Regions from separate parts of the Streptomyces sp. NPDC050704 genome, predicted to be linked through region 3. Evidence: riboswitches for the same ligand, from Rfam matches in the RefSeq annotation. Region 3 holds a riboswitch; each other region holds the start of a gene.
The links. A riboswitch is a leader RNA that binds a small molecule or an ion and turns the genes downstream of it on or off. The one in region 3 is predicted to bind cobalamin.
Positions count from the first base shown of each region.

Region 1: another riboswitch for cobalamin. It lies ahead of AB0I18_RS29195 (cobalamin biosynthesis protein); the one in region 3 lies ahead of AB0I18_RS22625 (ABC transporter substrate-binding protein).
Region 2: another riboswitch for cobalamin. It lies ahead of AB0I18_RS14505 (CbtB-domain containing protein); the one in region 3 lies ahead of AB0I18_RS22625 (ABC transporter substrate-binding protein).

Region 1 is NZ_JBFAHW010000055.1:26,209-36,222, forward strand. Features, by position in the region: gene AB0I18_RS29165 (hypothetical protein) at 1-704, opposite strand, end outside; gene AB0I18_RS29170 (alpha/beta fold hydrolase) at 921-2,057, opposite strand; gene AB0I18_RS29175 (class II aldolase/adducin family protein) at 2,294-3,022, opposite strand; gene AB0I18_RS29180 (lysozyme) at 3,219-3,962, shown strand; gene AB0I18_RS29185 (inorganic phosphate transporter) at 4,131-5,387, shown strand; gene AB0I18_RS29190 (hypothetical protein) at 5,408-5,629, shown strand; cobalamin riboswitch at 5,769-5,913, shown strand; gene AB0I18_RS29195 (cobalamin biosynthesis protein) at 6,046-7,002, shown strand; gene AB0I18_RS29200 (cobyric acid synthase) at 6,999-8,510, shown strand; gene cobN (cobaltochelatase subunit CobN) at 8,507-10,014, shown strand, end outside.
Region 2 is NZ_JBFAHW010000021.1:542-10,555, forward strand. Features, by position in the region: gene AB0I18_RS14480 (UTP--glucose-1-phosphate uridylyltransferase) at 1-787, opposite strand, end outside; partial or broken gene AB0I18_RS14485 (NAD(P)/FAD-dependent oxidoreductase) at 1,031-1,457, opposite strand; gene AB0I18_RS14490 (hypothetical protein) at 1,469-1,669, shown strand; gene AB0I18_RS14495 (acyl-CoA dehydrogenase family protein) at 1,924-3,114, opposite strand; gene AB0I18_RS14500 (CbtA family protein) at 3,293-4,060, opposite strand; gene AB0I18_RS14505 (CbtB-domain containing protein) at 4,098-4,319, opposite strand; cobalamin riboswitch at 4,357-4,499, opposite strand; gene AB0I18_RS14510 (histidine phosphatase family protein) at 4,630-5,202, shown strand; gene AB0I18_RS14515 (four-helix bundle copper-binding protein) at 5,413-5,787, opposite strand; gene AB0I18_RS14520 (glycosyl hydrolase family 65 protein) at 5,938-8,337, opposite strand; gene AB0I18_RS14525 (HAD-IA family hydrolase) at 8,334-9,146, opposite strand; gene AB0I18_RS14530 (hypothetical protein) at 9,143-9,268, opposite strand; gene AB0I18_RS14535 (metalloregulator ArsR/SmtB family transcription factor) at 9,667-10,014, opposite strand, start outside.
Region 3 is NZ_JBFAHW010000037.1:67,794-77,807, reverse strand. Features, by position in the region: gene AB0I18_RS22670 (gamma carbonic anhydrase family protein) at 1-122, opposite strand, end outside; gene AB0I18_RS22665 (acyltransferase) at 210-1,028, shown strand; gene AB0I18_RS22660 (DMT family transporter) at 1,115-1,966, opposite strand; gene AB0I18_RS22655 (XRE family transcriptional regulator) at 2,073-2,645, shown strand; gene AB0I18_RS22650 (YbaK/EbsC family protein) at 2,689-3,246, shown strand; gene AB0I18_RS22645 (transcriptional regulator) at 3,277-3,567, shown strand; gene AB0I18_RS22640 (VOC family protein) at 3,961-4,758, shown strand; gene AB0I18_RS22635 (MHYT domain-containing protein) at 4,962-5,852, shown strand; gene AB0I18_RS22630 (CoA-binding protein) at 6,004-6,411, opposite strand; cobalamin riboswitch at 6,540-6,727, shown strand; gene AB0I18_RS22625 (ABC transporter substrate-binding protein) at 6,793-7,815, shown strand; gene AB0I18_RS22620 (iron chelate uptake ABC transporter family permease subunit) at 7,812-8,828, shown strand; gene AB0I18_RS22615 (ABC transporter ATP-binding protein) at 8,825-9,682, shown strand; gene AB0I18_RS22610 (hypothetical protein) at 9,753-10,014, shown strand, end outside.

The DNA.
Region 1 (10,014 bases), on a different contig from region 3:
GCCAGCGGGGTGTCCTCGGCCGGGTCCTCCGAGGGCTCGGGCTGCGGGCCGTACGGGATTTCGCAGCGCTCGGTGCGCAGTTCCGTGACGCGCTGTTCGAGCAGGTCGAGGAGTTGGGTGACAGGGACCGGTCCTGCGGACAGCTGGAGGAAGGAGAGGACCTGCGGCATCGCGGAGACGACCTCGGCGACGGCGGCGGGCTCGCGCCCGTCGGGGCCGGGGTGGGCGATCGACCAGGCGTCGAAGAGGGCGACCCAGCCGCGCAGTACGGCGCTGTCGTCGCGGTGCCAGGCACGCAGCCGCCAGCCGGGGCGCGCGACGCCGCCGTGCACCTCGACGAGGCCCGCGAGGCGCGCGGTGTCCCAGTCCGCCCGGACCTGGGCCGGTGTCAGGGTCAGCTCGTCGGCGGCCCGTTGGGCGGTCGCGTCGGACAGGGTGCCCCCGCCTTCGGGGCTGCCGTCGGAGGCCGCGCCGTCACGGGCCCGGCCGGCACTCAGGGCGGCGTCGGCCCAGCGGGCGACGCGGGCCGCGCCGGCGAGCACGGCGCGCGCCATCCGGGCCAGTTCCGCCGGTGCCGGTGTGCCCTCGGGAGGGCGGGGTGCGGGTCGGCGCGTGGGCCGCTGGGTCATCGCTCGGGGGGCGGCGGCCAGGGTTCGCGGGCGGACGAGTCGGAGCCTGGAGTCGCGCGGGATACGGGACGTCACGGGGGCAGTCTTCCCGTTGACGGTCCGAAAACCCAAACGGAATGCCGCCGAGGGCGACGGGGGCGGCCGGCGGACCGGGCCCGGCGAGCGCTCGTGAGGCGGGAACGACCAGGTGGTACGGGGTTAAACGGAAGCTTGGGGGAACGACGAACGGAAGCCCGCCGACAAGGCGGCGGAGGTGGCTGCACGGGTGACCGCATGAGCGGAGCCGGGTGGCTACATGAGCGGGGTGAGGAAGCGGCGGAGGGCCTCTTCGTAGCCGGCCGGGTCGGCGTTCCACATGGCGCCGTGCGGGGCGCCCCGGACCGTGTGCAGCCTGACGAGGTCGGGGCGGCGGTCGGCGAGGCGGCGCGAGAGGTTCCACGGGGCCACCGTGTCGTCGGGGCCGTGCAGGACGAGGACCGGCACCTTGAGCCGATCGGGGTCGGCGGCGCCCTGGGTGCGGTCGCCGTGCAGGCCCGTGCGGCCCTGGGCGGCGCGGACGGCCAGCGGCAGCAGGGCGCCCGGGGTGCGGCGGGCCGTGGCGAGGGCGCGCAGCGTGGTCTCCCAGCTGAGGACGGGCGAGTCCAGGACGAGCCCCGAGATCCGGTCGCGCAGCGCGGAGTGCGCGGCGGCGCGCAGGGCCATGGTGGCGCCGGTGGACCAGCCGTGCAGGACGACCCGCTCGGCGCCGTGGCGGACGGCGTAGCGGATGGCCGCGTCCAGGTCGCGCCACTCCGTTTCGCCGAGGTGGTTCAGGCCGTCCGGCGGTCGGGGGGCGCCGAGGTCACCGCGGTAGGCGAGGTCGAGGACCGGGAAGTGGTGGCGGTGCAGGAACTCCATGACGTTCATGGGGTGTTCGCGGGTGGCGCCGAGGCCGTGCACGGTGATCACCCAGGTGTCCCGGGCGGCGGGCACGAACCAGGCGGGCAGGGCGCCGAGTTCGCCGGGTACGTCCACGTCGGCGTGGTCCAGGCCGAGGGCGGCGCTCGGGTTGCCGATGTGCACGCCGGGGGTGAACCACACCTTCGCGCCGGGTTCCAGCGTGCCGTGGGTGACGCGTTCCAGGCGGCGTACGACCGTGTCCGCGGGGTGCGGGGCGGCGTCCAGGAGAGGGCCGACGACCGCGTGACTGCCGTCGCCGCTGAGGCCGTACACGCCCGGGCGCTGGGAGGCCAGCGCGCGGGTCAGGGTGATCCGGCCCGCCGCCGTGGCGTGCACGGTGAGGCGGGGTTCGGTGGGCAGCGGTTTGCCCGGCGGCGCCTTCAGGGCGGCGTCGCTGGCGAAGCGGCCCGCCGCGACGGTGGCCGCGCCGGCTATCGCGACGGTGAGGGCGGTGGTGACGGCTGCGGTCGTCGGCTTCACGGTGCGCACGGGTCCAGTCTCCTGACGGAGCCCGTTGTCGGCCAGTGGAGCGGGGCAGGCGTGTTTTGGTGCGGCTCTGTTGTTCGCAGGGAGTGGGAGGTCTGCGGGGGATGCGGTGGGTTCGGGGCCGCCGGAATGGTGCGGGCGGCCTGGTCGCGGTGTCTTTGTCTGCGGGTGCGTCGTGGCTGGTCGCGCAGTTCCCCGCGCCCCTTTGGGGCGCGCCCGGACCGCTCGGGAAGCAGCCCTCAGACTTCCGGCTCACTCACCCCCGGCTGCCCGTACCCCCGAAGTCGGTCCTCCACCTCTCGTACGTCCGCCTCGGAGAGGAGTGTCGGTGTGTGGCCCGGGAGGGATGACGCGGTGAGCCACACGCGGCACATCCACTCCAGTTGGGCTGTGCGGTCGTAGGCCTGGGGCAGGGTGGTGCCGTAGGTGAGGGTGCCGTGGTTCTGGAGGAGGCAGGCTGTGCGATCGCGTAGGGCCTGGAGCATGTTCTCGGCCAACTTTTCCGTGCCGTACGTGGCGTAGGGGGCGACGCGGACGGCGCCGCCCAGCGCGGCGGCCATGTAGTGGATGAGCGGCAGCTCAGTGACGAGGGTCGAGACGGCCGTGGCGTGCACGGCGTGGGTGTGGACGACGGCCCGCGCGTCGGTGGCGCGGTAGACGGCGAGATGCATGGGCAGTTCGCTGGTCGGAACGAGCGAACCGAGCACCCGCCGGCCGTCGAGAGCGACCCCGCAGATGTCCTCCGGGCCCAGCCGGTCGTACGGGACTCCGCTCGGGGTGACCAGGACGGTGTCCCCGACACGCACCGACACGTTGCCCGACGTACCGACGACCAGACCGTCGGACACCGACCGGCGGGCCGTCGCCACGAGGTCGTCCCAAGCCTGTTCCAGTGCCTCGGGCGCCCGGGGCACGCTCCGCTCCCCCGCGTCCCGTCCGTCTCCCGCGTCCCGCCGCTGCTCAGTCATGCCGCGATCCTGCCAGCCGGGTGCCTCAACACCGCGCAGGAGAGGGCACTTTAGGGCGGAATCCCGGTCTTCGAAAGGTCACAGATGGGCATGAATCGCCAACCGTGAACGAATGACCGGCATACGACGGGCTTTCAGGGATCTTCCAGTAATCTCTGGGAGATTTTTCGTGCGCGCCGCCATTCCGGGGGGAACCATGGCTCGTGATCGCAAACCGTCCCGTCAGCGTGCCCGTCTCGTCGCGGCCTCCGTGGCGACACTGGCGCTCGGTGGAACCGCCCTCTTCGAGGTGCCTGCCTCGGCAGCCGCCAAGCCCAAGGGCCACGACGTGTCCTCGCACCAGAAGAACGTCAACTGGTCGAGCGCGAAGAGCAAAGGCGCCAAATTCGTCTACGTGAAGGCGACCGAGTCCACCACGTACCGCAACCCGTACTTCGGCCAGCAGTACAACGGCTCACGCAACGTGGGCATGGTCCGCGGGGCGTACCACTTCGCACTGCCGCACAAGTCGTCCGGCAAGGCGCAGGCGGCGTACTTCCTGCGCAACGGAGGCAGTTGGCGGGCGGACGGCTGGACGCTGCCGCCCGCGCTGGACATCGAGTACAACCCGTACGGCAAGAAGAAGTGCTACGGCCTGAGCAAGGGCGGGATGGTCAGCTGGATCAAGAGCTTCAGCGACGAGGTGAAGCGGCAGACCGGCCGCCGCCCGGTGATCTACACCAACTTCAACTGGTGGAAGATGTGCACCGGAAACAGCGCCGCCTTCGCCTCCAACCATCCGCTCTGGCTGGCTCGCTACAGCGCGTCGGCGGGGTCGCTGCCGTCGGGCTGGCGGTTCTGGACGTTCTGGCAGTACGACAACGGCAGCGGCAGCCTGCCGGGTGATCAGAATCTCTTCAACGGATCGCCGGCTCAGCTCAAGAGGTTCGCGAAGGGGTAGCGGAGCCCGGTATTCCGCCTCTGTTCGAGGATCACCGTCGCCACTTCGCCACAAGCGGAGTGGCGACACCCCTATCGGGCCACCCTGCCGCCCACCCCAGTTCATCTTCCGTTCATCCAGGTTACCTACGGTCCCTGTGCCACTGACGTCCAACAGAAGCCTGGGTAAATGGAACACATCACGCTCCTCCTCGGAATCGTGATCGTCACCGCTCTCGTGTTCGATTTCACGAACGGTTTCCACGACACCGCCAACGCGATGGCCACCACCATCTCGACCGGCGCGCTCAAGCCCAAGGTCGCGGTGGCCATGTCCGCCGTACTCAACCTTGTCGGCGCCTTCCTCTCTGTGGAGGTCGCCAACACGATCTCCAAGGGCCTCGTCGACGAATCCGGCATCCAGCCCGAGGTGATCTTCGCCGCGCTCGTCGGCGCGATCCTCTGGAATCTGCTGACCTGGCTCGTCGGACTGCCGTCCAGTTCCTCGCACGCCCTCATGGGCGGTCTCATCGGCGCCACCGTCGCCTCGGCCGGCCTGGGTGCCGTGCACGGCGACGCGCTCGTGACCAAGGTCCTGATCCCCGCCATCGCGGCGCCCGTCGTGGCGGGTATCGCCGCGCTGCTGGCCACCCGGCTGACGTACCGGCTCGGCAGGAACATCGGCGAGAAGTCGTCCAAGAAGGGCTACCGCGCCGGGCAGATCGCCTCCGCCGGCCTGGTCTCCCTCGCCCACGGCACCAACGACGCCCAGAAGACGATGGGCATCATCACCCTGGCTCTGGTGGCCGGTGGCGCCATCGCCCCGGACTCCGACCCGCCGGTCTGGGTCATCCTCTCCGCGGGTCTGGCCATCGCGCTCGGCACCTACCTCGGCGGCTGGCGCATCATCCGCACGATGGGCAAGGGGCTGACCGACCTCCAGCCCCAGCAGGGCTTCGCCGCCCAGACCAGTGCGGCCACGGTCATCCTGGCCTCCTCGCACATCGGCTTCTCCCTCTCCACCACCCACTCCGTCTCCGGTGCCGTGATGGGTGCGGGCCTCGGCCGCAAGGGGGGCGTGGTCCGCTGGTCCACGGCCACCCGGATGTTCGTCGCCTGGGGTCTGACCCTGCCGGCCGCGGCCCTGGTGGCCGCCCTCGCCGAGTACCTGACCTCCTTCGGCAACTGGGGCACGGGCGTCGTCGCCGTCTTCCTGGTCGCCTCCAGCGCCGGGATCTGGCTGGCCTCCCGCCGCCAGGTGATCGACCACACCAACGTCAACGACACCGAGGAGCCCCCCGGTGTGGTGACCACGGCCGTGGCCGCCGTCACCCCGCCCCCGGCCGGCGCCGCGGCCGAGGACGACCTGGCCGAGGACCTGTCGGCCACCATCGCGGCTCCCGACGGGACGCCCGCGAACCCGCCGGCCTCGTCGGCCGTGGTCTGAAGCGCTAAGGAAGAAACAGCATGCACATCGACTGGGCAGCCCTCGGCTCCGTCTTCGGAGTCAGCCTCATCGTCACCGTCGCCCTCGTGGCCCTCTTCACCCTCGGCATCCTCGGCCTCTCCAAGCGCGAGTCGGCCACCGCCCAGGGCGGCTCGGCGGCCCTCGCGGCCACCGGCGCCTACGCCTGCTTCGCGGCGTGCGCGGCGGCGGTGGCGTACGGGATCTATCTGATCGTCGCCTGACAGCGGCGCTTCCTCCGACAGGTCAAGCAGGTCAACAGGTGGGGTGCGGGACGGAACAACGTCCCGCACCCCACCTGTGCGTGGGCCCGTGTGTGGGTCTCAGCACACTCTCCCTTCGCAGGTCAACAGCAAGTTGACGGTTGTTCTCGGGCCGTGGTGGACTGCCGGAGCCATGTACGACGGCAGGAGAGGAAGCCGGTGCGAATCCGGCGCGGTCCCGCCACTGTTACCGGGGAATCAATCCCCCCGGGAGCCAGGAACTCTCGTCGTCGGTCTCGTCGAACCAGGGCGTGGACACCCTGAGTGAGGACATATCACCATGCGCGGCCGCCTGTTGTGGACCAGTGTGCCCAGGCCCGATACAAGGGCTTCTCTCCGGACGAGGGTTCTGCCTTACGTAACGGCGGGCTGAACCGGTGCGTGCCGATCGCGTCCACGCGTACGGCGCCGCCGCCGGCCTCCTCGGTGACCTGCTGCTCGGCGATCCCCGCCGGGGGCATCCGGTCGCCGCGTTCGGGCGGGCCGCGGGAGCCGTGGAGCGGGTGCTGTGGCGGGACCACCGGGGGTGGGGCGCGCTGCACGCCCTCGTGTGCGCCGGCGGGGCCGTGTCCGTCGCGGCTGCCGCCGCCCGTTCCGTACGTACGTCACCCACCGCCTCCAGCGCGCTGACCGCCGCCGCCACTTGGGCCGTCGTCGGGGGCACGTCCCTCGGGCGCGAGGCCCGGGCGATCGGCGGGGCGCTCGCCGCCGGGGACATCGAGGTGGCCCGGGAGCGGCTGCCGCATCTGTGCGGGCGGGATCCGCAGGCGCTGGACGCCGACGGGATCGCCCGGGCCGTGGTCGAGTCCGTCGCCGAGAACACCTCCGACGCCGTGGTCGGCGCCCTGGTGTGGGGCGCCGCGGCGGGCGTTCCGGGCCTGGTCGGATTCCGGGCGGTCAACACGCTGGACGCCATGGTCGGGCACAGGTCGCCCAGGTACCGGCGGTACGGCTGGGCCTCGGCACGGCTCGACGACGTCATGGGGTGGCCGGGGGCCCGGCTGACCGCCGTGCTCGCCGCCGTCGCCGGGAGCGATCCGCGAGGGGCCGTACGTGCCTGGCGTACCGACGCCGCGAAGCATCCTAGCCCCAACGCCGGGCCCGTTGAGGCCTCGTTCGCGGGGGCGCTCGGAGTGCGGCTCGGCGGGACGCTCTCGTACGCGGGAAGGGTCGAGCACCGGCCCGTACTCAACGGTGCGGGGCGGGCCGTGGAGGTCGGGGACATCGAGCGGGCCGTACGGCTCTCGCGGCGCGTGAACCTGCTCGCGCTCGGCGTGAGTGTCGCCGGGCGGCTGCTCACCAAGGGATTCCTCACGAAGGGGCGTACGTCATGAGTGGTGGGGGGCTGCTCGTCGCAGGCACCACCTCCGACGCGGGCAAGAGCGTCGTCACCGCCGGGATCTGCCGTTGGCTGGTCAGGCAGGGCGTCAAGGTCGCGCCGTTCAAGGCGCAGAACATGTCGCTCAACTCGTTCGTCACGCGGGAGGGCGCGGAGATCGGGCGCGCGCAGGCCATGCAGGCGCAGGCGGCGCGCGTCGAGCCCACCGCGCTCATGAACCCCGTACTGCTCAAGCCGGGCAGCGACCGCAACAGCCAGGTCGTACTGATGGGCAGGCCCGTCGGCGAGATGAGCGCGCGCGGCTACCACGGAGGACGGCAGGAACAGCTCCTCGGGACCGTGCTGGAGTGCCTCGCCGAGTTGCGGGGCACGTATGACGCGGTGATCTGCGAGGGGGCGGGCAGTCCCGCCGAGATCAATCTGCGCCGGACCGACATCGTGAACATGGGGATCGCCAGGAACGCCGGGCTTCCCGTGCTCGTCGTCGGTGACATCGACCGCGGCGGCGTCTTCGCCTCCTTCTTCGGGACGGTGGCGCTGCTGAGTGCCGAGGACCAGAAGCTGGTCGCCGGGTTCCTCGTCAACAAGTTCCGCGGCGATGTGTCGCTGCTGGAGCCGGGCCTGGAGATGCTCCACGGCCTCACTGGCCGCTCCACGTACGGCGTGCTCCCCTTCCGGCACGGTCTCGGCATCGACGAGGAGGACGGGATGGCGGTGTCGCTGAGGGGGGCGGTCCGGGAGTCCGCGGTCTCCTCCCCCGTCGGCGAGGACATCCTCCGCGTCGCCGTCTGCGCGATCCCCCTGATGTCCAACTTCACGGACGTGGACGCACTGGCGGCCGAACCGGGCGTCGTCGTGCGGTTCGTGGACCGCGCGGAGGAACTGGCCGACGCCGACCTCGTCGTCATCCCCGGGACTCGGGGGACGGTCAGGGCCCTGGAGTGGCTGCGGGAACGCGGGCTCGCGGACGCCATCGCGCGCAGAGCCGCGGAAGGACGTCCCGTACTGGGCATCTGCGGCGGCTTCCAGGTCCTCGGCGAGCACATCGACGACGAGGTCGAGTCGAAAGCGGGTGCCGTCGACGGACTCGGACTCCTGCCCGTACGCGTGCGGTTCGCGCGCGAGAAGACCCTCACCCGGCCCGTCGGTGAGGCGCTCGGCGAACCCGTCGAGGGGTACGAGATCCACCACGGGGTCGCCCAAGTCGCGGGCGGCACACCGTTCTTGGACGGCTGCCGGGTCGGCGAGGTCTGGGGCACGCACTGGCACGGCTCGCTGGAGTCGGACGGTTTCCGGCGGGCCTTCCTGCGCGAGGTGGCGGCCGCCGCGGGGCGTCGCTTCGTGCCGGCCCCGGACACGTCGTTCGCGGCACTGCGCGAGGAGCAGCTGGACCTGCTCGGCGATCTGATCGAGGAACACGCGGACACGGACGCGCTGTGGCGGCTCATCGAGTCCGGCGCGCCTTCAGGACTGCCTTTCATTCCACCGGGAGCGCCCGTATGAGCACAGTGTTGTTGTTGTCGACCGCCGACACGGATCTGCTGGCGGCCCGGGCCTCCGGCGCCGCGTACCGGATCGGCAATCCGACCCGCGTGGACGTCGCGGAGGAGCTGCCCGCTCTCGTCGAGGGCGCGGACATCGTCGTCGTACGGCTCCTCGGCGGCAAGCGCGCCTGGGAGGACGGGCTCGCCGCCCTGAAGGCGGCCGGGATTCCGACCGTGCTGCTCGGCGGGGAGAGCGTGCCGGACGCGGAGTTGATGGCCGAGTCGTCCGTGCCCGCCGGTGTCGTCGCGGAGGCGCTGCGCTACCTCGTCGAGGGCGGGCCGGAGAACCTGACCGAGATGGCCCGCTTCCTCTCCGACACCGTGCTGCTCACGGGCGAGGGCTTCGAAGAGCCGCTGAAGATGGCCGAGTACGGGGTCCACGGCGAGCGGGCCTTCGTCGACGGGCGCCCCACGATCGGCGTGCTCTTCTACCGGGCCCACGAACTGTCCGGCAACACCGGCTTCGTCGACACGCTGTGCGACGCGATCGAGGCCCGGGGCGCCAACGCCCTTCCCGTGTACTGCGGTTCGCTGCGCGGCGCCGACATGGGCCTCTACGAGACCCTCGGCCGGGCGGACGCGCTGGTCGCCACCGTGCTCGCGGCCGGTGGCGCGCACGCCTCGGAGGCCTCCGCGGGCGGCGACGAGGAGGCCTGGGACATCGGCGCCCTCGCCGACCTCAACATCCCCGTCCTGCAAGGGCTTTGCCTCACCTCCTCGCACGCCGCGTGGGAGGCGTCCGACGCCGCCCTCTCCCCCATGGACGCGGCTATGCAGGTCGCCATCCCGGAGTTCGACGGGCGGCTCATCACGGTCCCCTTCTCCTTCAAGGAGCAGGGCCCTGACGACGTGCCGGTGTACGTCGCCGATCCCGAGCGGGCCGCGCGGGTGGCCGGAATCGCCGTGCGCCACGCCCGGTTGAAGCACAAGCCGAACGCGGACAAGAAGCTCGCGCTCGTCTTCACCGCCTACCCGACCAAGCACTCCCGGGTCGGCAACGCGGTCGGACTCGACACGCCCGCCTCGGCGATCCGGGTACTGGACTCGCTGCGGGACGCCGGGTACGGCGTCGACGGACACCCCGACAACGGCGACGAGTTGATCCACCGGCTCATCAACGCCGGTGGCCACGACGTCGAATGGCTGACGGAGGAGCAACTCGCCGCCGCCCCCGCGCGCGTGCCGCTCGCCGACTACCAGGCCTGGTTCGACAAGCTCGACCCCAAGCTGCGCGACGGGATGCTGGAGGCGTGGGGAGAACCTCCGGGCTCCCTCTACGTGGACGGCGACGACATCGTCCTCGCCTCCCTCCAGTTCGGGAACGTCGTCGTGATGATCCAACCGCCGCGCGGCTTCGGCGAGAACCCGATCGCGATCTACCACGACCCGGACATGCCGCCGTCGCACCACTACATGGCGGCGTACCGATGGCTGGAGGCCGCGACTTCGGAGGGGGGCTTCGG
Region 2 (10,014 bases), on a different contig from region 3:
CGTACCAGCTGCCCTTGATGACCTGCCCGTACACCGCGCGGGTGGTGGCGTAGGCGTTGATGGCGTCGGTCAGGTAGACCTCGCCGGTCCTGTGCTCGTACCAGCGGCGGGTCTGCTCGCGCAGTTCGTCGATGATGCCGGGGGTGACGACATAGCCGCCGATAGCCGCGTACGACGACGGGGCGGCAGTTGGCTCGGGCTTTTCGACCAGGCCGGTGATCCGCAGTTGGCCACCTCCGAGGTCTTCCTTGACGATGGGCACGCCATAGCGCTGGGAGTCGGCGGGATCCATCGGCAGGAGGGCCAGCACCGGGCAGCCGGTCTGCTCATATGCGCGGATCAGCTGCTGGGCGCGGGGGACCTCGGCCACGAAGACGTCGTCGGGCCACAGCACCAACACGGGCTCGTCGCCGAAGGAACGGGCGGCGTTCAGCACCGGGGTGCCGTTGCCGTAAGGGCCGTACTGGTCGAGGTAGGTGATGTGGCCCTGGCGGGCCAGCTCCGCGACCTCCTCCACCGCGTCCGCGTAGGCTGTCTTGCCGTCCTCGCGGAGTTTTTCGACGAGGGCGGGGTTGGGGCGGAAGTGGTCCTGGATGAGGCTCTTACCGCCGGAGACGACGATGGTGATGTCGGTGATGCCGGAGTCCACCAACTCGCGGACGGTGTGCTCGATGACCGGCTTGTCGCCGACCGGGAGCATCTCTTTCGGCGTCGCCTTCGTCAGGGGCAGCAGACGGGAGCCGAGTCCGGCGGCGGGGATCACGGCCCTGCGAATCGTCGGGGACATCAGGTCTCTCTCGGTCGAGCGGCACACCGTACCGGCTGGCACGGCACCGGAAAAGGCGCCTACCGGCGACAGCGTAAGTCACGGTTGACCTCACTCGACACTGTTCCCGTGGAGGCGCTGGAGGACGACACCAGAGTGCGCCGAAGGCAGAACGGGTCACCGGACCACGAAGCAGAAACAACCCTCAAGATTTCTGGCACATCACAGCGGCGGCGAATACGCGCTGCTTCCACTCCCGCATGCTCAGGCGGCCGTGTGGTCGCTCCCCCGGCTCTCGTCGGAGCCCTGTGGATTGCCGCTCGTGACAAGCGCCGCCCGGGGGTGCTGCACAGAGGCCAGGGAGACGAGATCCCTCCCGAAACAGGGCCGCGGTGAGCCAGACAGACAGGACGCGGACCTTCCGTTCCCAGGTGGGCACGGCCAGGACGTGTCCCAGCGTCGCCACCGCTCCCAGGCTGCTGTGACGGTAGCTTCGGATCCTGCCTCCGTGCAGGCCGGCTGCGATGTTCTTTGCAAGGCGCCTGCCTTGTCGCACGGCGTGCTGAGCGTTGGGCACCGTGTGCGCCCCCGGCACGGGCGAAGCCAGATCGGGAACAGCCGCACCGTCGCCGGCCGCCCACACATCCGGCACAGGCTCGCTGTCAAGGCAACCACCGCCCAGCCGAACTTCCTGGTGCGCCGGTGCTTCTTGGCGCGGAACCCGCCGATCCGCATCCGCGCGTACGAGCCGATCTGGTCAAAGGCGTGGGCCGCCTTCGGCGCCAGGCCGAGTTCGGCCAGCAGGCCCTTCAGCCGCTCCAGGGCAGCTTCGGCCTGCTCGCCGCTGGCACACATCACCACCGCGTCGTCGGCATAGCGCACCAGCACCCTGTGATCCCGTGATCCCGTGTCGACCACACCCGGTCCAGCCGGTGCAGATAGACATTGGTCAGCAGCGGGGAGACCACCCTGCCCCGCGGAGTGCCGGACACCGGCCGACGGACCTGACCGTTCGCCATGACCCCGGCCCGCAGCATCGCGCGCGCAGAGGCTTGAGAACCCGAGCGGTCCACGACAGGTTCCTCGACCGCCTGCATCAACTTCTCAGGATCAATCGCCTCAAAGCAGTTGGCGATGAAGGCCTCGTCATAACTGCGCTAACGCCGCACCCGGGGCATCCCCAGACCGATCCACGAGATGATCTCCCGCTGGATCTCGTTGTTCCCGCCGCCGAAGGTGAAGATCACGGCCGAGCGGTAGCCGCGCTCCAGTTCGCCGTGGAGCACCGCGCCCGCCGAACCCTCCTTGAGGACACCGGCCGCCGCGACGACCTCCATGAGCCAGGCGTAGGCGTCCCGGCGGGCCTCGGAGCCGTACACCTTGACCGCGGAGGCGTCCTGCGGGGTCAAGGTGCCCTCCTGGACGGCGTTCACCATCTGCCAGTTGAGGAGTTTCATCGCGTCGAGCTTGGTGTGGGTCTGGGCGAGGCGACGGCGTACCCAGGGCAGGTCGACGACGCGGCGACCGTCGGCGAGTTTGGTCTCCATGGCCCAGCGCTGGACGTCGTGCAGGGCCCGGATGGCCATGGTGCCGTGCGCGGCGAGGGTGACGCGCTCGTGGTTGAGCTGGTTGGTGATCAGCCGCCAGCCCTTGTTCTCCTCGCCGACCCGGCGGGAGGCGGGGACGCGGATGTTCTCGTAGTAGCTCGCGGTGGTGTCGTGGGAGGCGAGGGTGTTGATGAGTGTGCAGGAGTAGCCGGGGTCGGAGGTCGGTACGAGGAGCATGGTGATGCCCTTGTGGGGCGGGGCGTCGGGGTCGGTGCGGACCGCGAGCCACACCCAGTCCGCCGTATCGCCGTTGGTCGTCCAGATCTTCTGCCCGTTGACCGTGTAGTGGCCGGTGGCTTCGTCGCCATCCCGGACCGCGCGGGTCTTCAGCGCGGCCAGGTCCGTGCCCGCGTCCGGCTCGCTGTAGCCGATCGCGAAGTCGATCTCGCCGGAGAGGACCTTCGGCAGGAAGTACGCCTTCTGCTCCTCCGTGCCGAACTGCATGATCGTCGGCCCGACCGTGTTCAGCGCCATCAACGGCAGCGGTACGCCCGCCTGGGCGGCCTCGTCGAAGAAGATGAACTGTTCCATCGGGCTCAGGCCGCGCCCGCCGTACTCCTTCGGCCAGCCCACACCGAGCCAGCCGTCGGAGCCGAGCCGCCGGATGGTGTCACGGTAGAAGCGCTTCTGCGTCGCCGGGTCGCCGTACCGGGCATGCACATGGTCCGGCACCAGATCGGCGAAGTAGGCGCGCAGTTCGGTGCGCAACTCCTGCTGCTCCGGCGTGTATTCGAGATGCACGGCGCCTCCTGGATCCCACTGGCCTGCTGCCGGCCTGCTGCTTCGGCTGTCCGGACTGACGGCGCACACCGTAGAACCTGTTGCAGAAATTGGGAATGCCGGTGACGTACGCACCTACGCGAAAGGCCCCCGGACGGTGGTCCGGAGGCCCTTCTGTGAGCGACTCTGAGTGAACGGCTCAGTGTGCGACGGGAGTTGCCCGCGCTTCGGGCGACTTCCCCTCGGTCCTGGCCGGCTTGGGGGCAAGTACGCGCTCCGCGAGCACTCCGAAGACCAGCCCGAAGGCGGTCCACAGGGTGACCTGGATGGCCAGGGCGGCGAGGCGGTACTGCCAGAGGAGGGTGCCCGGGAAATCCTTCGGCACCTCGTTGAAGGACGGCAGGAACACGTACGCGAGTCCGACGACGAGCACGAAGAACGCACCCGCGGCGATCGTGGCGTTCCAGTTGCCCAGACGCCCCGCGAGACGCTTGCCGAGGATCACGGTGGCGACGGCGAGCAGCACGCTCAGCGCCACCATCAGGAAGAACAGGGCCGTGCGCTGGTTGAGGGTGTCGGGGTCGCCGACGGCCGGCGGGTTGGCGGGGTACTTCAGGAACGGCACGACGTAGACCGCGAGCAGGCCCGCGGTCGCCAGCAGCATGGCGCTCGCGCGCGGCCCGAAGCGGCCGATCCTGCCGAGTGCGAAGCAGTACGCGAGGGCGGCGATCCCGCCGAACGCGACGCCGTAGACGAGCACGCCGGTGGACAGGCCGCCGGTGGACTGCATCGTACGGCTCACGAGTTCGGTCCCACCGTGTTCGTGGGAGTGGGACTCCTCGAACGCGATGGCTTCGTCGACGCGGGGTTCGCCCAGGAAGTAGGAGACGACCAGGGCGAGCAGGCCCGCGGCGAGACCCGCGAGCATGCCGCGCACCAGGAGGTTTCTGACGGTGACGGAGTTCATGGAGTTGTCCTGTCGGTCCCTTTGGTCACTTTCGCCGTCAGTGGCAGGGGAAGCCGAGCAGGTGGCGGGCGTCGTGCACCCACTCGTGCACGCCCTCGCCGGAGACCAGGGAGGTGGCGCCCTGTTCGGCGCCGACGAAGTAGAGCAGCACCAGCATCAGAACGCCGAAGAAGACCGCCCAGGGGGCGATCGCGCCGATCGGCATTTTTGCGGGTACGGCAGGGGTGTTCACGGTCGGCTGAGCGACGGACTGTGCCATGTGGCAGGACCTCCTGGGGAACTCGCGTCCCATCGTGGTGGTGCATGAGGACGACGGCCACGGGTCTGACTTGCCCGGCCTTCACCGCTCCTGGTGGGGGCGGTTGGTGCGGGGCTTACAGTGGCGCGACCGTGCCGGATTTCCACCGGCTTCCGTCGAACCGTCGTCAATATCGACGAGAAGGTACCGCGAAGCGGAGGCGCGGCCAAGGGCGCATGGGGTGACGGGCGTGCGCCGGGCACCTGGTCACGCCACCAAATCCCGGTCGGGGCAAGGGTATTGAGTACGTGTGGAGTGCGGGAGTGGGCCGATGACCAGCCGAGTGATGTTGATCTCACCAGCGATGAGTGTGGCGCTGCGAGAAGCGCGTTTCGATGACGGATGCCCCGTCGAAGCGGCCGGACTGCGGCTCGCCGAGACCGCCGCGGCCTCGCTGCCCGCCGCCGACCGGGTCTTCGTCTCGCCCGGCGTGCGCTGCCGGGAGACGGCCGTGGCACTCGGCCTCGATCCGGTCGCCGAGCCCGGGTTGGCAGGCCTGGACGTGGGCCGCTGGCGAGGCGCGACCCTCGCCGAGGTGAGCTCCGATGAACCGGAGGCGGTGGCGCGATGGCTCGCGGACCCTTCGTCCGCCCCGCACGGCGGTGAGTCGGTACGCGATCTGTGCGAACGGATCGCGAAGTGGCTGGAATCGGTGGCAGGGCTCGGCTCGGGCCGGATCGTCGCCGTCGTCGAGCCGGAGGTCGTACGCGCCGCGGTGGCCGGGGCGCTCGGAGCTCCGGAGTCGGCGTTCTGGCGGATCGATGTGCCGCCGCTGACCGCGACGGAGTTCAGCGGACGGGACGGGCGCTGGAATGTACGGGTGGGGCGGGCGCTCGGGGAATGACGCCCGGGTGGCGCTTCGCGGCGGGGCGGGGCGTGCGGTCGGAGTGACCGTCTGACCGGCTGATCACGCAGCTCACACAGCTCACGCCGGGGAAGGAGACCTCCAGCTCCAGTCGTGCGGCGGCGAGGCTCGGCCCGCTCACTGGCTGGCTGGCTGACCACCGTTCCCGCCCGTCGTCCTCGGGCCATCGTCGTCGGTCCGGCGGGGCCGTCAGCCAAGCAGGGCGAGAAACTCCGTGCAGGCCCGCGCGCAGTCCCGGCAGGCCTGGGCGCCCTCTTCGGCGCCGGGGCCGCGGTCGAAGACGTGCGCGGTTTCGAGGCAGACGGCGCGGCACCACTCGACCTGGGCACGCATCCCCGCCTCGTCGCTCTGCACGGTCTCCTCGGCGAGGGCGCGGCAGGTCGCGTCGCACACTTCCGCGCACAGGATGCCCTTGCGCCGCAGCTGTTGCTGATCATCGGGGCCGTCGAGGTCGGCGAGGCTCGCGCGCAGGGCGCACACCCGGGCGCACTCGGTGCAGGCCTGCGCGCAGGCGAACCGATCCTCGAGGAAACGGACGAGTTCCTGCTGCTCTGTTGCTGACACGTCGTTCGGGTAGCCGGACACCGTCACGCCAAACCCTCACCGGTCGTGCTGGTCCACGGCGGCCACCGGCCGTAGGACGGGGCTGCTGTCCGACGCCCTGCCACCGCTGTCCCTTCGTGACCGTCGTCAGTCCGGCAGTACCAGTCGTCGTCAGTCCGGCAGTACAAGCCGGCAGGTCTCCCCCGGCTCCACGCGGACCGCGTGGCCCGGCAGCCGGACGTCGATGGGCGACCGGTCGGAGGCGGGCACCGCGATCTCCAGGCTGCCCCGCTCCAGGCGCAGCCGTACGCCCCAGTGGCCCTGGTAGCGGAGGGCGAAGCCGTAGGAGGACAGCTCGGGCAGCGGGACCGGGTCCAGCCACAGGGCGCCCTGGCGCGTTTCGAGGCCGGTCAGTCCGCGCTGGACGAGGTCGAGGGTGCCGGCCATGGCGCCCAGGTGGATCCCCTCCCCCGTGGTCCCGCCCTGCAGATCGGCGATGTCGCCCTGGAGTGCCTCCTGGCAGAACTTCCACGCCTCGGCGCGCCGGGCCCTGGCGAGCACCCAGCCGTGGACCAGGCCGCTGAGGGTGGAGCCGTGGCTGGTGCGGTGCAGGTAGTAGTCGACGGTGCGCCGCCAGGTGTCCGCGTCGAGGCGGTGGCCCAGCCGGCGGAACAGGCCTTCGAGTTCGGCGGGCGAGAAGAGGTAGCCGAGCATCAGGACGTCGGCCTGCTTGGACGCCTGGTAGCGGTTGACCGTGTCGTCCTCCGCCTCCAGGATCCGGTCCAGGCGCCGGATGTCGCCGTACCGCTCGCGATAGCCGTCCCAGTCGAGCTCCACGAGGTCGCCGTAGCCCTCGAACTGGCTGATGACGTCGTCGTGGAAGGGCACGTGCAGGGTGCGGGACACCTCCTCCCACAGTTCGAGCTCGCCGGCGTCCAGGGCCGTCCGCTCGACGAGTTCCCGCCGACGCGGTTCGGGCAGGGCCTGAAGCACTTCGAGCGTACGGGTCAGCACCCAGGCGGCCATGACGTTCGTGTACGCGTTGTCGTCGAGGCCGGGTACCTCGGCTCCGGGGTAGGCGTCGTGGTACTCGTCGGGCCCGACCACGCCCCGGATGCGATGCCGCCCCAGGCTCTCGTCGTAGCTGGCCGAGTCGGCCCAGAAGCGGGCGATCTGCAGCAGCATCTCGGCACCCTTGGTGTGCAGGAACTCGGCGTCCCCGCTCGCCTCGCAGTACTGCCACACGTTGTACGCGACGGCCGAGCCGACGTGGTGCTGGAGCCGGGAGTGGTCGGGCAGCCAGCGCCCGGAGCGCGGGTTGAGATGCAGCTCCTGGGTCTCCTCGCGGCCGTCGCTGCCGCTCTGCCAGGGATAGAGCGCACCGGTGCGGCCGATGGCGCGGGCGGCGGAGCGGGCCTGTTCGAGGCGCCGGTGGCGGTAGTGGAGCAGCGCGCGGGACACCTCGGGGAAGTGCAGGTCGAGGTACGGCAGGACGAACAGCTCGTCCCAGAAGACATGCCCGCGGTACGCCTCGCCGTGCAGTCCCCGGGCCGGTACGCCCACGTCGAGGTCGGCGGTGTGCGGGGAGAGCGTCTGCAGGACGTGGAAGAGGTGCAGCCGCAGGATGCTGCCCGCCTCGCCGGGCACCTCCAGTTCGGCTCGCCGCCACAGCTGGCCCCAGGCCGTGCTGTGCGACTCCAGCAGATCGTCGAAGCCGGGCGCCTCGCTCACCCGGTCGATCGCGGCGCACAGCGGGTCGCTGATCGCCGGGTCGTGCGAGGTGTGCAGGGCGACGCACTTGTCGACGGTGGCGGTGCGGCCGGGAGCCAGGTCGAGGCGCGTGCGCTGGGTGGCGCGCAGGGGGCCGTGCCGGGTCGTGACCGGCGCGTCCGCGGTGAACCGGGCCGCCATGCCGACGCGGATGTCCGAGGTACGGGTACGGCAGCGCAGCCACACCGTGTCCGGGGCGGCGGTGTCGGTGTGCACGTGGGTCAGGTGGCGGCCGTCCAGGTCCGCGTAGCGGGGCACGCCCCCGTTGGCGACGGCCCCGTCGAGGGCCGCCTCGACCTCGATCTCGCCGGAGAAGTTCTCCGCCGTGAACTCGGTGCGCAGGGCCGCCAGATGAGGGTCGGCCATGTGCACGATGCGCAGTTGGCGCACGGCCAGGGTGCGGCCCTCGTCGTCGCGGTAGCGCGTACGGCGCTCCAGCAGGCCGGTGGACAGGTGGAGGGTCTGGTGGTGGTCGAGGACCGTCGCGGTGTCGGGGGTGAGCCACGCTCCCGGGCCCTGGCCGCCGTTTCCGTCACCGTCGCCGAGCAGGCGGAAGCGGAGCGGGAGCCAGTTGGGCAGGTTGACCATGTCCTCGTTCTCGACCCGGCGTTCCGCCACCTCGGAGGTGAGCCGGTTGTAGCAGCCCGCCGCGTACGTGCCCGGATAGTGCACGTCGTCCGCCACGCACTCGGGAATCGCTCCGCGGGTCGCGAAGTAGCCGTTGCCCAGCGTGCACAGGGATTCCCTGAGCCTCTCGTCCGCGGCATCGTAGCCCTCGTAGTCCCAGGTCCAGCCCGTCACGTCGGTACGCCTCCCTCGGTCTCCTCGGTCTCCTCGGTCTCCTCGGTCTCCTCGATGAGTTCTCCCAGGTCGCGGACGACGAGGTGGGCGCCGTGCCGCAGCAGTCGTTCCCGGGTACCCGGACCGGCCGTGCGATCCACCCCGATGACCAGAGCGAACCCTCCCCGGCGGCCCGCCTCCACTCCTGCCAGGGCGTCCTCGACGACGGCGGTGCGGCCGACGGGGATGCCGAGCCGCCGGGCCGCCTCCAGGAACAGGTCGGGCTCCGGTTTGCCCGGCAGGCCCAGCCGGGCCGCCTCGCCGCCGTCGACCAGTACGTCGAAGAGGTCGCGTACGCCGGCCCTGGTCAGGAGTTCACCGGCGTGGCGGGACGCGGAGGCCGCCGCGAGGGGCATCCCCTCGCGCCTCAGCGCTCGCAGCAGCCGCACCGTCCCCGGGTAGGCGTCGATGCCCTCCTCGCGCAGCCGCTCGGTGAACAGCCGCTCCTTGTCGGCGGCGACCTCGCGCACCGTCTCGGCGGGCAGGTCGAGGCCGCGTGAGGCGAGAAAGGCGGCGGCGCCCTCGAGGCGTGACTTGCCGTCCACGTACCGCAGATAGTCGTCGTGCGTGTCGAACGGGCGCCGCTGGTCGGGGTCTTCGGGCGGTTGGTCGCGCAGGAACGCGTCGAAGGCGGTCTTCCAGGCGGCTGCGTGCACCCGGGCCGAGTCGGTGATCACTCCGTCGGTGTCGAGGACGACGGCCCGGATGTCCCGCAGCGCGGGTGCGAGCCCGCCGGGGGACTTGCCGGACGGGGCGGGCCGGGGGTTCACGGCCGCTCCGCCACGTGGCCGGTGAGGTCCGGCGGTCGGTTGCCGCAGCCCCACTTGTCGTAGCGGCCGGAGTCCTTGACGAGGTCGCCGTGGTTGGTGCCCACTCGGACTGGCACGGTCATGAGTACTCCGTAGGTTGTCGGGCGGCAGGGCCTTGCGGGCCGGTCCCTCGCCCCTGGCGCGGGGCACCCTGACGGCCGGGTGGTCTTCGGCCGCGTCGTGGAGTACCCCGTCCAGCGGGACCGAAGCCCGCGCCGCGTGTACGGCGCCGGTTCGTCGGCGAGCATCGGATGGCCGGTGCGCTCGTGCGCGGGGCAGCGCCGGGCCCGCACCACGGCCGGCGCGCACCCGCGAGACATCGCCTCTTCCGGCACCGGTCTTCGGGCACCGGCTCGGTGGAGACCCTCACGTCGGGGATGCGCCGGCGGGCGTGTTCCGCCGCGGAAGGCGACGATGCTCCCGGCGAACATCTGCACAGAGCCTGCGGAGCCGACGGATCCCGCCGGCCCAAGACCGGTCTCTACGACGGCGGTTCGCCGCCCGGCCGGGCGGCCTTCAGGTCGGCGAGCAGTTCCGCCTGGCCCGCGAGAACCCCCGACAGGATGGTCCGCGCGACTCTCAGCAACTCCGCCACGTGAGGGCTGGTGAGCGAGTAGTACACCGTCGAGCCCGCCTTGCGGGTCACGACCAGATTCGCGCGTCGCAACACGGCCAACTGCTGGGACAGATGCGCCGGCTCGATACCCACCTCGGGCAGCATCTCCGCGACCGCGTACTCCCGCTCGCTCAGCAGTTCCAGCACTCGGATACGCGCCGGATGCCCCAGCGTCTTGAAGAACTCGGCCTTGAGTTGGTACAGCGGCGTACT
Region 3 (10,014 bases):
ACGCTCGCGCCCGGATGCAGCGTCACCTCGCCGAGCACCACGGACGTCGGGGCGGTGAACGCCTCCTGATCCACCTTCGGATCCTTGCCGCCCACGCCCGCGATCAGCGCCTTGTGCGTCATCGCCGTCTCCTCGTTCTCGTTGGTACCGGCACCGTATCGGGGCGGGACCACGGCTCGGTGGGGCGAAGATCACAGCCTGACAGCCTCATGGGTGGACGTGACGCTGAGTACGGTGTGCGGGTGCCCACGCGCAAGAACACGTTCTCATCCTGGCGGCGCCGCCTCGTCCAGCGTGCTGTCCACGCGGGCTGGGGCTGGGTGCAGCGGACGGGCGCGGTGACCGCCGAGCGGCCCGGGCGGCTGAGCTTCGGCGCGATGGGCACGGGGACCAGGCTCGCCTTCCCGCAGGGCACGGTCTTCGGTGAACCGTGGATCCACCTCGGCGACCACTGCATCATCGCCGAACAGGTCACCCTGACCGCCGGGTTGATGCCCGACCTCGACCTCGGCCCGGAGCCCATCCTCCGTATCGGGAACGGCGTGGTCCTCGGCCGCGGCAGCCATGTCATCGCCGACACGACGGTCACGATCGGCAGCGACTGCTACTTCGGCCCCTATGCGTACGTGACGTCCACGAACCACTCCTACGACGACCCGCACGAGCCGATCGGCAAGCAGTGGCCGCGGATGGAGCCCGTGGAGATCGGCTCGGGCTGCTGGATCGGGACGGGCGCGGTGATCCTGCCGGGAGCGCGGATCGGCCGGAACGTCGTGGTGGCGGCCGGTGCGGTGGTACGGGGAGTCGTGCCCGACCACGCGGTGGTGGCCGGCGCTCCGGCGCGGGTCGTGCGGCGCTGGACCCAGGGTGACGGCTGGCAGCCGCCGCTGCGTACGCCGGCACCGGTGCCGATCCCCGACGGGGTCACGGCGGAGCAGCTGCTGGCACTGACCGAACTGACCGCGGAGGGCATCGCCGCGCTGCGGGCCGCAGGGCGGGCCCAGGAGGACGTACGCGCCGACTCCTGACCAGGCCGAACCTGACCGAACCCGGCTGGACTCGCCCTGCCCTGCCCGACCGGCCGACGAGCGGTGCGGCTCGGGTCGGTCCCGGCTCAGCCCGTGGCCAGCAGCACCGTGCCGACGAGTGCCAGGCCGGCGCCCGCCGCCTGGATCCCGCGCAGCCGCTCGCTGAGGAGGCCACGCGCGGCCAGCGCCGTGATCACCGGGTAGAGCGAGGCGAGGACGGCCGCCACGGTGACCGGGCCCCGCTGGGCGGCCAGCGAGTAGGTGCCGTTGGCGGCCACGTCCGCGAGACCGACGAACGCGAAGGCCGGCAGGGCGTTCCACGGGATCTTCGGGGGAGCCACGGTGCCGCGCCGGACGGCGACATACAGGGCCGTGCCGCCCGACACGACGTTCGTGACCCGCTGCACGAACAGGGCGAAGAACAGGCCGGTGAGGGTGGTCGACGCCTCGGCGATCAGGGCCATCACCGCACCGAAACCGAACGCCGCGAGCAGGGTGAGCAGCACCGCCTGCCGCTGCACGGGAGCGCCCCTGAACTGCGGTCCGCCCGCGAGTACGACCCCCAGGACGGCGACCGCGATGCCCGCGAACTGGAGCAGCCCCGGGCGCTCGCCGAGTACGAGGCCCACTCCCACCGGGACGGCGACGCCGAGGGAGCCCAGCGGGGAGACGACGCCCATCGGGCCCAGTGCGAGCGCCTTGTAGAAGGCCAGCATCGCGACGGGGCCGACCAGGCCCGCCGCCACCGCGAACCACAACTGCGGACCCGCCTCGCGCCAGGCGCCCGTCATGACGACGACGGCGCCGAGCACGACCGTTGCGATCGACTGCGAGACGACCACGACCGTCAGCGCGGGCGTCCGTCGCGCCAGCAACCCGCCGCCGAAGTCGGCCAGCCCCCACAGGAGGCTCGTGGCCAGGGCGAAGAGTGCTGTCATGAGGTGCCTCGCAGTACAGTTCGATGAACAATTCGGTGCATCACACCGTAGTGCAGTGAACTGAACTCTGTCATTCAGAATATTGAACCCTCTACTTGGACGGAATGTGTCGGACCTCGACCTCCTGACCCAGTCCCTGGCGCGCAACGTCAAGCGCTGGCGCACCGAGCGCGGCTTCACCCTGGACACGCTCGCCGCCCGCGCCGGCGTCAGCCGCGGCATGCTCATCCAGATCGAGCAGGCCCGGACCAATCCCAGCCTCGGCACCGTCGTCAAGATCGGCGACGCGCTCGGCATCAGCATCACCACGCTGCTCGACTACGAACAGGGCCCGAAGGTCCGCATCGTCCCGGCCGACCAGGCCGTACGGCTCTGGCACACCGACGCCGGCAGCTACAGCCGGCTCCTCGCGGGCGCCGAGGCGCCCGGCCCGCTGGAGATGTGGGACTGGCTGCTGATGCCGGACGAGGGCAGTTCCTCGGACCCGCACCCCGTCGGCACGGTCGAGCTCATCCACGTCACCGAGGGGGAGTTGACGCTCACCGTCGACGGCGTGGAGTACCGGGTCCCGGCGGGCGCGAGCGTCTCCTTCGAGGCCGGCGCCCCCCACACGTACGCCAACACCGGTGACGTACCGCTGAAGATGGTCCTGACGGTGTCGGTCCCCGGCGTGCACTGAGACCCCCGCCCGGGGCCGTTCGGGCGGCTGTTAGCGTGCCGTCATGCGCGCACCCATCGGACACTTCGACAACGCCACGCCCGCTCCCGACCGCCTCGACGAGTTGACCGGCCCGGTCGCCGATGCCGTACGCCAGTGGACCGGCAGTGTCCCCGCCGACCAGATCGTGTACGTCGACACCGAGCCGGAGTGGGCCGACACCGCCACCTTCCTGGAGCACTACGGACCGGAACTCCTCGGCCAGTCCGCGAACTGCGTGGTCGTCGCCGGCAAGCGCGGCGGGGAGACCACACTCGCCGCCTGCATCGTCCTCTCCGCCACCCGGGTCGACGTGAACGGTGTGGTGCGCCGCCAACTCGGCGCGCGCAAGGCGTCGTTCGCGCCGATGGACACGGCCACCGGCGAGACGGGCATGGAGTACGGCGGGATCACGCCGATCGGACTCCCCGCCGGCTGGCCGGTGTTGGTGGACGCGGCGGTGGCCGACCTTCCGTACGTCCTGGTGGGCAGCGGCCGTCGCCGCGGAAAGCTGCTGGTGCCGGGGAAGGCGTTCGTGGAGCTGCCGAACGCCGTGGTGCTGGAGGGGCTCGGGGTCGCCTGAGCCCGCCGTTATGTGCGTACGAACGCATGCATGTACCTATCACTTGCGAACGCTGAGCACCCGCACATCCCGGGCGAGGAGCAGTTCGCCCTGGCCGCCGAACTCGTCGCCCTCCTTGGGGACCGCACCCGCCTGGCTCTGCGCCGCCGCCCGGCCGTCGGCCGGCACCCGGCCCGGCTGCGCCTCGGGGGCCTCGTCAACACACGTAAGGAGGGCCGCCGGGTGATCTGCTCCCTGCGGGGCGGCCACCTGCGCCGGGTCGTGGACGAGGCGCTGAATCCGGCCGACCACCGGCTGGGCGACCGGCCCCCGCACGGCTGAGGCGCCTCGTTTCGGCCGCGGCACCCGGGTACTCGGGACCTGCTGCGACCCGCTTTCAGGCGTGGCCCGGGTGATGCGTGAGGAGCGCGGGGCGCCGGGGCGGGGGATGCTGGGGGTGACGGAACTAGGGGCTTCTGATGGATCTCCGTGGAAGAAGGAGCGGCGTTCGGTGCGTGCTCTCGGCGTGCCGGGCGGGAGTCCTCGTAGCGGAGCTACTTGGGCTTTCGTCCGGTGCGGCGAGTGGGGGCACCTCCCACGCCCTTAAGGCAGTGGGGGAGCGTGCCGGGCGTCGTGACGCCGCGGAGATCCATCAGAAGCCCCTAGCCCCCAGGGTGCTTCCGCTGCTGTTCGGCGTCCGAGCGCGTCGGTCGGCACGACCAGGACGGTACTGCGATGAACCGCGACACAACGCTCCGAAGCGACGTCATCTCCAGCCACTCGGTGTTCGGCGCCCCGTGCTGGGTCAGCCTGACGGCGCGCGACCAGCCGGCCGCGGAGGACTTCTACCAGGCGGTGCTGGGCTGGCGGTTCCGGTCGGCCCAGCCGATGGAACGGTTCCGGATCGCGTACGCGCAAGGGGTGCCCGTGGCGGGTATCGCGGCCGTGGCCTCCATGTGGCAGATGGCTGTCGCCTGGACCCCCTACTTCGCCGTGTCCAGCGCCGACGAGGCCGCCGCCCGGGGCCGGGAGCGCGGCGGTACGACGGCGGTCGGGCCCCTCGCCTTCCCGCCGGGCCGGGTCGCCCTGCTGGCCGACCGGGACGGAGCGGCGTTCGGCATCTGGGAGGGGCAGCTCGTGGCCGGGTGGGAGTCCTGGCGCCGGGCCGCCCCCGCCTTCGTGCGACTGCACACGCGCAACGCCTTCGACGCCGCCATGTTCTACGGCGAGGTCCTGGAGTGGGCCACCTCGCGGCCCGGCTGCTGCGAGGTGCACTACGACGGCGACGAGGTCGTGTTGCGCAGCGACGGCGACGTGGTGGCCCGTATCCACTCCGGCGCGGTGGAGGCGGCCCCCGACCCCACGATCCGGCCGCACTGGCAGATCCACTTCGCGGTCACCGACGTCGACGCCTGCGTCCGTTCCGCGCTGGCGCACGGGGGGACCGTCCAGGCGGGGGCGTCCGAGACGGAGGCGGTGCTGCGGGACCCGGACGGGGCGCAGTTCACGGTGACGTCCCGGCGGGAGCGCTGACCGCAACTTGTTGCCCATTGCACATGGGTGCGGAGTCACGCCACGGGAATGACTCCCTCTGGCCGGAAAGTGATTATCACTGACCGGAATTGATTGATGGCATATGCAATTATTTGCGAATCAACCGAAACCGCTTGCTCCCGCACGGTTACGGCACGTAGATCTGGCCTCCGGAACAAGCCGTATCCGGGGGGATGTTGGCAATGCAAGGCACAATCGACGGTTTCAGCTACGGGACGGTCACACCCGTGGCTGCTTACGTCATGGCATGTCTGGGAAGCGCCCTCGGGTTGCGCTGCATCACCAGGTCACTGCGCAACGAGAAGTCCTGGAAGCCGGGTTGGCTGGCCCTCGGAGCGGTATCGATCGGCTGCGGGATCTGGACGATGCACTTCATCGCCATGATCGGCTTTCAGGTCGAGGAAACCCGCCTCAGGTATGACGTCGGTGTGACGATCCTCAGTCTCGCCGTGGCGATCCTCGTGGTCGGCCTCGGCGTCTTCGCCGTCGGCTACCGCGGCGCGAGCTGGACGACCTTGTTCGTCGCGGGTGCGTTCACCGGTCTCGGCGTGGCCGCCATGCACTACATAGGCATGGCGGCCATCCGTCTGAACGGCGACCTCCGGTACGACATGGGCATCGTCACGCTCTCCGTGGTGATCGCCATCGGCGCCGCCACCGCCGCGCTCTGGGCGGCGATCGCGATCCGCGGCTTCCTGACGAGCCTGGGAGCCAGCCTCGTCATGGGCATCGCCGTGTCCGGCATGCACTACACCGGCATGGCGGCCGTCAGCGTGAACCTCAACGACGCCACCGGCATGTCATGGTCGGGCGACTCCGCCCACTCGATCCTGCTTCCCATGCTCCTGGGGCCGTGCATCTTCCTGCTGCTGGCGGGAGTGGTGGTGATGTTCGACCCGATGCTGGTCCTCGGCGACGGTGACTGGGGTCGGCAGTCGGCACGCCGACGCGCGGCCGCCCCTGTGGTGGAACCACCCGCACGGCCCGGCTCGCTCTTCGAGGCCCCCTCGGCACCGTCGAACACCGCGGGACGCGCCGCCGACGGAGAGACTTCGGCGCAACGCAGGTGGTAGGCGCGCGCTGACGAGCACGAGCACGAGCACGAGCACGAGCACGAGCACGAGCACGAGACGGCGCGTCGCGGAAGCGGTGGCGCCGCCCGGAGCCCGGAGCCGGAGCCGGAGCCCCAGACTCCGGGGTGGCCGTGCGTGGCCGTACCGCGGGTCAGCCCAGGCGCGGGATCTCGATGGCGGGGCAGCGGTCCATGACCATGTCGAGCCCGGCGGACCGGGTGCGGTCGTACGCGGCTTCGTCGATGACGCCGAGCTGGAACCAGACCGCCTTCGCGCCGATCGCGGCCGCCTCGTCGGCGACGGAACCCGCGAGGTCGCTGTTGACGAACACGTCCACCACGTCCACCTCGAAGGGGATGTCGGCGAGGGAGGCGTACCCCTGCTCCCCGTGGACCGTCTCGGCCTTCGGATGGACCGGGACGACGCGCTTGCCGAAGCGCTGTAGGACGTCCGCCACGCCGTATGCGGCCCGCCGTTCGTTCGACGAGAGGCCGACGACCGCCCAGGTGTCGCCCAGCTCGGTGAGGATCTTGCGGATCGTTGCCGGGTCGCCGTACACGGTCGGCCTCCTTGGGATGTGTGCCTGCGATGGGTGCCTGCTCTGCTGTCGCCCACAACAGCGGGCCGGCCGCGGCGATTCCCCGGACGGCCGCCGTCCAGGCCTCCGACCGGCCCTCTACCGGTACGTGATAGCTTGCCGAGGCCAGTCGAACCCATGTACGTGGGTCAGGGAATCCGGTGGAAATCCGGAGCTGACGCGCAGCGGTGAGGGTGACGGGCGAGGCATCGGCCACTGGACCAACACGGCGGTCCGGGAAGGCGCTTCGTCCGGGTGACCCCGAGTCCGAAGACCTGCTGGCGGCCCCCGCGGTCGACGACGGCGGGGGAGCACCGTACGACCGGGCTCCGCGTTCGAGCCCTCGACGTCTGAGGAACTCCCGTGCCGATCGCACGTCCCGCCCGCCCTGCCGCCCTGCTCCTTTCCGGGGCCCTTCTGCTGACCGGCTGCGGTTCGGGGGCCGCGTCCGACGCGGCGTCCAGAACCGCCGTCACCCTCGACAACTGCGGCCGTACCGTACGCGTCGAGTCACCGCCCCAACGCGCGGTCTCCCTCAACCAGGGCACCACCGAGATCATGCTCTCGCTGGGGCTCGCCGACCGTATGGCCGGCACCGCCACCTGGACCGACCCGGTGCTGAAGAGCCTGGCCAAGGCGAACGCGAAGGTCGAGCGGATCGCCGACAACAACCCCTCCTTCGAACGGGTCCTGGACGCCGACCCCGACTTCGTCGCCGCCTCGTTCGTGTCCACGCTCGGCAAGGGAGGCGTGGCCACCCGGGACCAGTTCGAGAAGCTCGGCGTGCCCACGTACGTCTCGCCCTCCGACTGCGCGGGCAAGGACAACACCGGCGACGGGGACGGCGCACGCAAGACGCCGCTCGGCATCGACGCCATCTACGGCGAAGTCCGCGACCTGGCCAAGGTGTTCGGTGTGGAGGACCGGGGCGAGCGACTCGTCGCCGAGCTCCAACGGCGCATGAAGAAGGCCACTTCGGGGATCGATGCCTCGGACGTCACCCTCCTCTACTGGTTCGCCAACTCCGATTCCCCCTACATGGCGGGCTGTTGCGGCGCGCCCGGCGTCATCACCCGCTCCCTCGGCGCGAAGAACGTCTTCGACGACACGCACGAGGAGTGGCCCCAGATCAACTGGGAGACGGTCGCCGACCGCGATCCCGACGTGCTGGTCATCGGCGACCTGACCCGTAAGTCGCAGACCGCCGAGTCCGCCGCGAAGAAGATCGAGTTCCTGGAGTCCGACCCGGTCACCAAGAACATGACCGCGGTCAAAAAGAAGCGGTACGTGCTGCTCAGCGGGCAGGCCATGAACCCGACCATCCGCACGGTCGAGGGCGTCGAGCAGGTCGCCGCGGCCCTGCGCGAGTTCGGCCTGGCAGGGTGACGCGGTTCCGCCTGGGACTGCTCACCGTGGGCGGTGCCGGTCTGCTCTGCGCGTCCGTCGCCGTCGCGATCACCATCGGCCCGGCGGACATCCGGGTCGGTGACGTCTGGTCCGTGGTGGCCGCCCATCTCGGCTGGGGCAGCTCGGAGTTGACGCCGATCAGGGACGGAATCGTCTGGCAGCTGCGCCTGCCACGCACGCTCCTGGCGGCGGTGTGCGGGGCCGGCCTCGCCGTGTGCGGCGCGGTGATGCAGTCCCTGCTGCGCAATCCGCTCGCCGACCCGTTCGTCCTCGGGGTCTCCTCTGGAGCCTCGACCGGCGCGGTCGCCGTCGTCGTCCTCGGGGCCGGCGGCGGCCTGGTGTCGGTCTCCGCGGGTGCGTTCCTCGGCGCGCTCGTCTCGTTCGGGCTCGTCCTGCTGCTCAGCCACACCCTCGGCGACACGACGGACCGGGTGGTACTGAGCGGCGTCGCCGCGATGCAGCTCTTCTCCGCGCTCACCTCCTTCGTCGTGATGACCGCCGCCGACGCCGAGACCACCCGCGGGGTGCTGTTCTGGCTGCTCGGCTCGCTGAGCGGCGCGGGCTGGACCGACGTCTGGCTCTGTCTGGCGGTCCTCGCGGTGACGCTGCTCGTGTGCCTCGGATACGCGCGCACGCTCGACGCGTTCGCCTTCGGCCAGGACGCCGCCGCGACGCTCGGGGTGTCCGTGGCCCGTACCCGCCTGGTGCTGCTCTGCGCCACGGCACTCCTGACGGCCGCGCTGGTCAGCTCGGCGGGCGCGATCGGCTTCGTCGGTCTCGTCCTGCCGCACGCCGCCCGGGCGCTGGTGGGTTCCGGGCACGCACGGCTGCTGCCGGTCGCCGCCCTCGCCGGGGCGGTGTTCCTGGTGTGGGTGGACACCCTGGCCCGTACGGTCCTCGACCCGCAGGATGTGCCGGTGGGCGTGGTGACCTCGCTGATCGGAGTGCCGGTCTTCGTGCTGGTGCTGTACCGGACGAGGCGGACGCGATGAACGAGAACCTCCGCACCGGGGCCGAGAAGACGGACGAGGGCCTCCGCACCGAGGCCGAGAAGACGGACCGGGGCCTCCGCGCCGACCGGGTCAGCCGTACCGCCGACGGCCGTCTCATCCTCGACGGCGTCAGCGTCACCCCGGCCCCCGGCTCCACCGTCGGCCTGCTCGGACCGAACGGGTCCGGCAAATCCACCCTCCTGCGCCTGCTCGCCGGCGTCCTCGCTCCGGTCTCGGGCGTCGTCACACTCGACGGCAGTCCCCTCGCCGAACTGCACCGCCGCGACATCGCCCGCCGGATCGCCGTGGTCGAACAACAGGCGGACACCCAGGTCGAGTTGAGTGTCCTGGACGTCGTACGCCTGGGCCGCATACCGCACCGCCGAGCCTGGACCCCCGCGTCCACGGCCGACGAACAGGCCGTCCGCCGGGCCCTGCGCCGCACCGGCCTGACCGACCGTGCCCACCAGTCCTGGCACACCCTCTCGGGCGGCGAGCGCCAGCGTGTGCAGATCGCCCGCGCACTCGCCCAGGAACCGCGCGAACTCCTCCTCGACGAACCGACCAACCACCTCGACATCCAGCACCAGCTCGACCTGCTGACCCTCGTCACCTCGCTCCCCGTCACCAGCGTCGTCGCGCTGCACGACCTCAACCTCGCGGCGATGTACTGCGACCAGCTCGTCGTCCTGCGCGAGGGGCGCGTGGTGGCCTGCGGCAGCCCGGGCGACATCCTCACCGAGGAGCTCATCGCCGAGGTGTACGGAGTCCGCGCCGCCGTCACGCGCGGCGGCCCCGACGACCGGCCTCACGTGCGCTTTCTGGGCACCGTGGGCCGACCCGCGGATGCCTGAACCGCGAACGCGTGTCCGGAATGACGTCCGCCTCCCTGCGCCCGGCCCCTCACACGCCTACGCTCAAGCCGTGCTGCGTATCACCGACCCCCGAATCGGCGTGCCCACGGACGCCACCCCCGCCCGTCGGGGCCTGACCCGTGTCGAGGCCCATGTGCCCCGCCCCGACACCACCGGCCTGCGGGTGCTCCTGGTCGCCGACGTCCTCGTACGCGCCCTGGAACTCGGCGGGACGCCCGTCTGGACCGTGCTGACCGGCGCGGCGGACCACACGGAACTACGGGCCCGCGCCCGGGCGCTCGGCATCCGGCCGTTCGAGGAGGAACGGGACA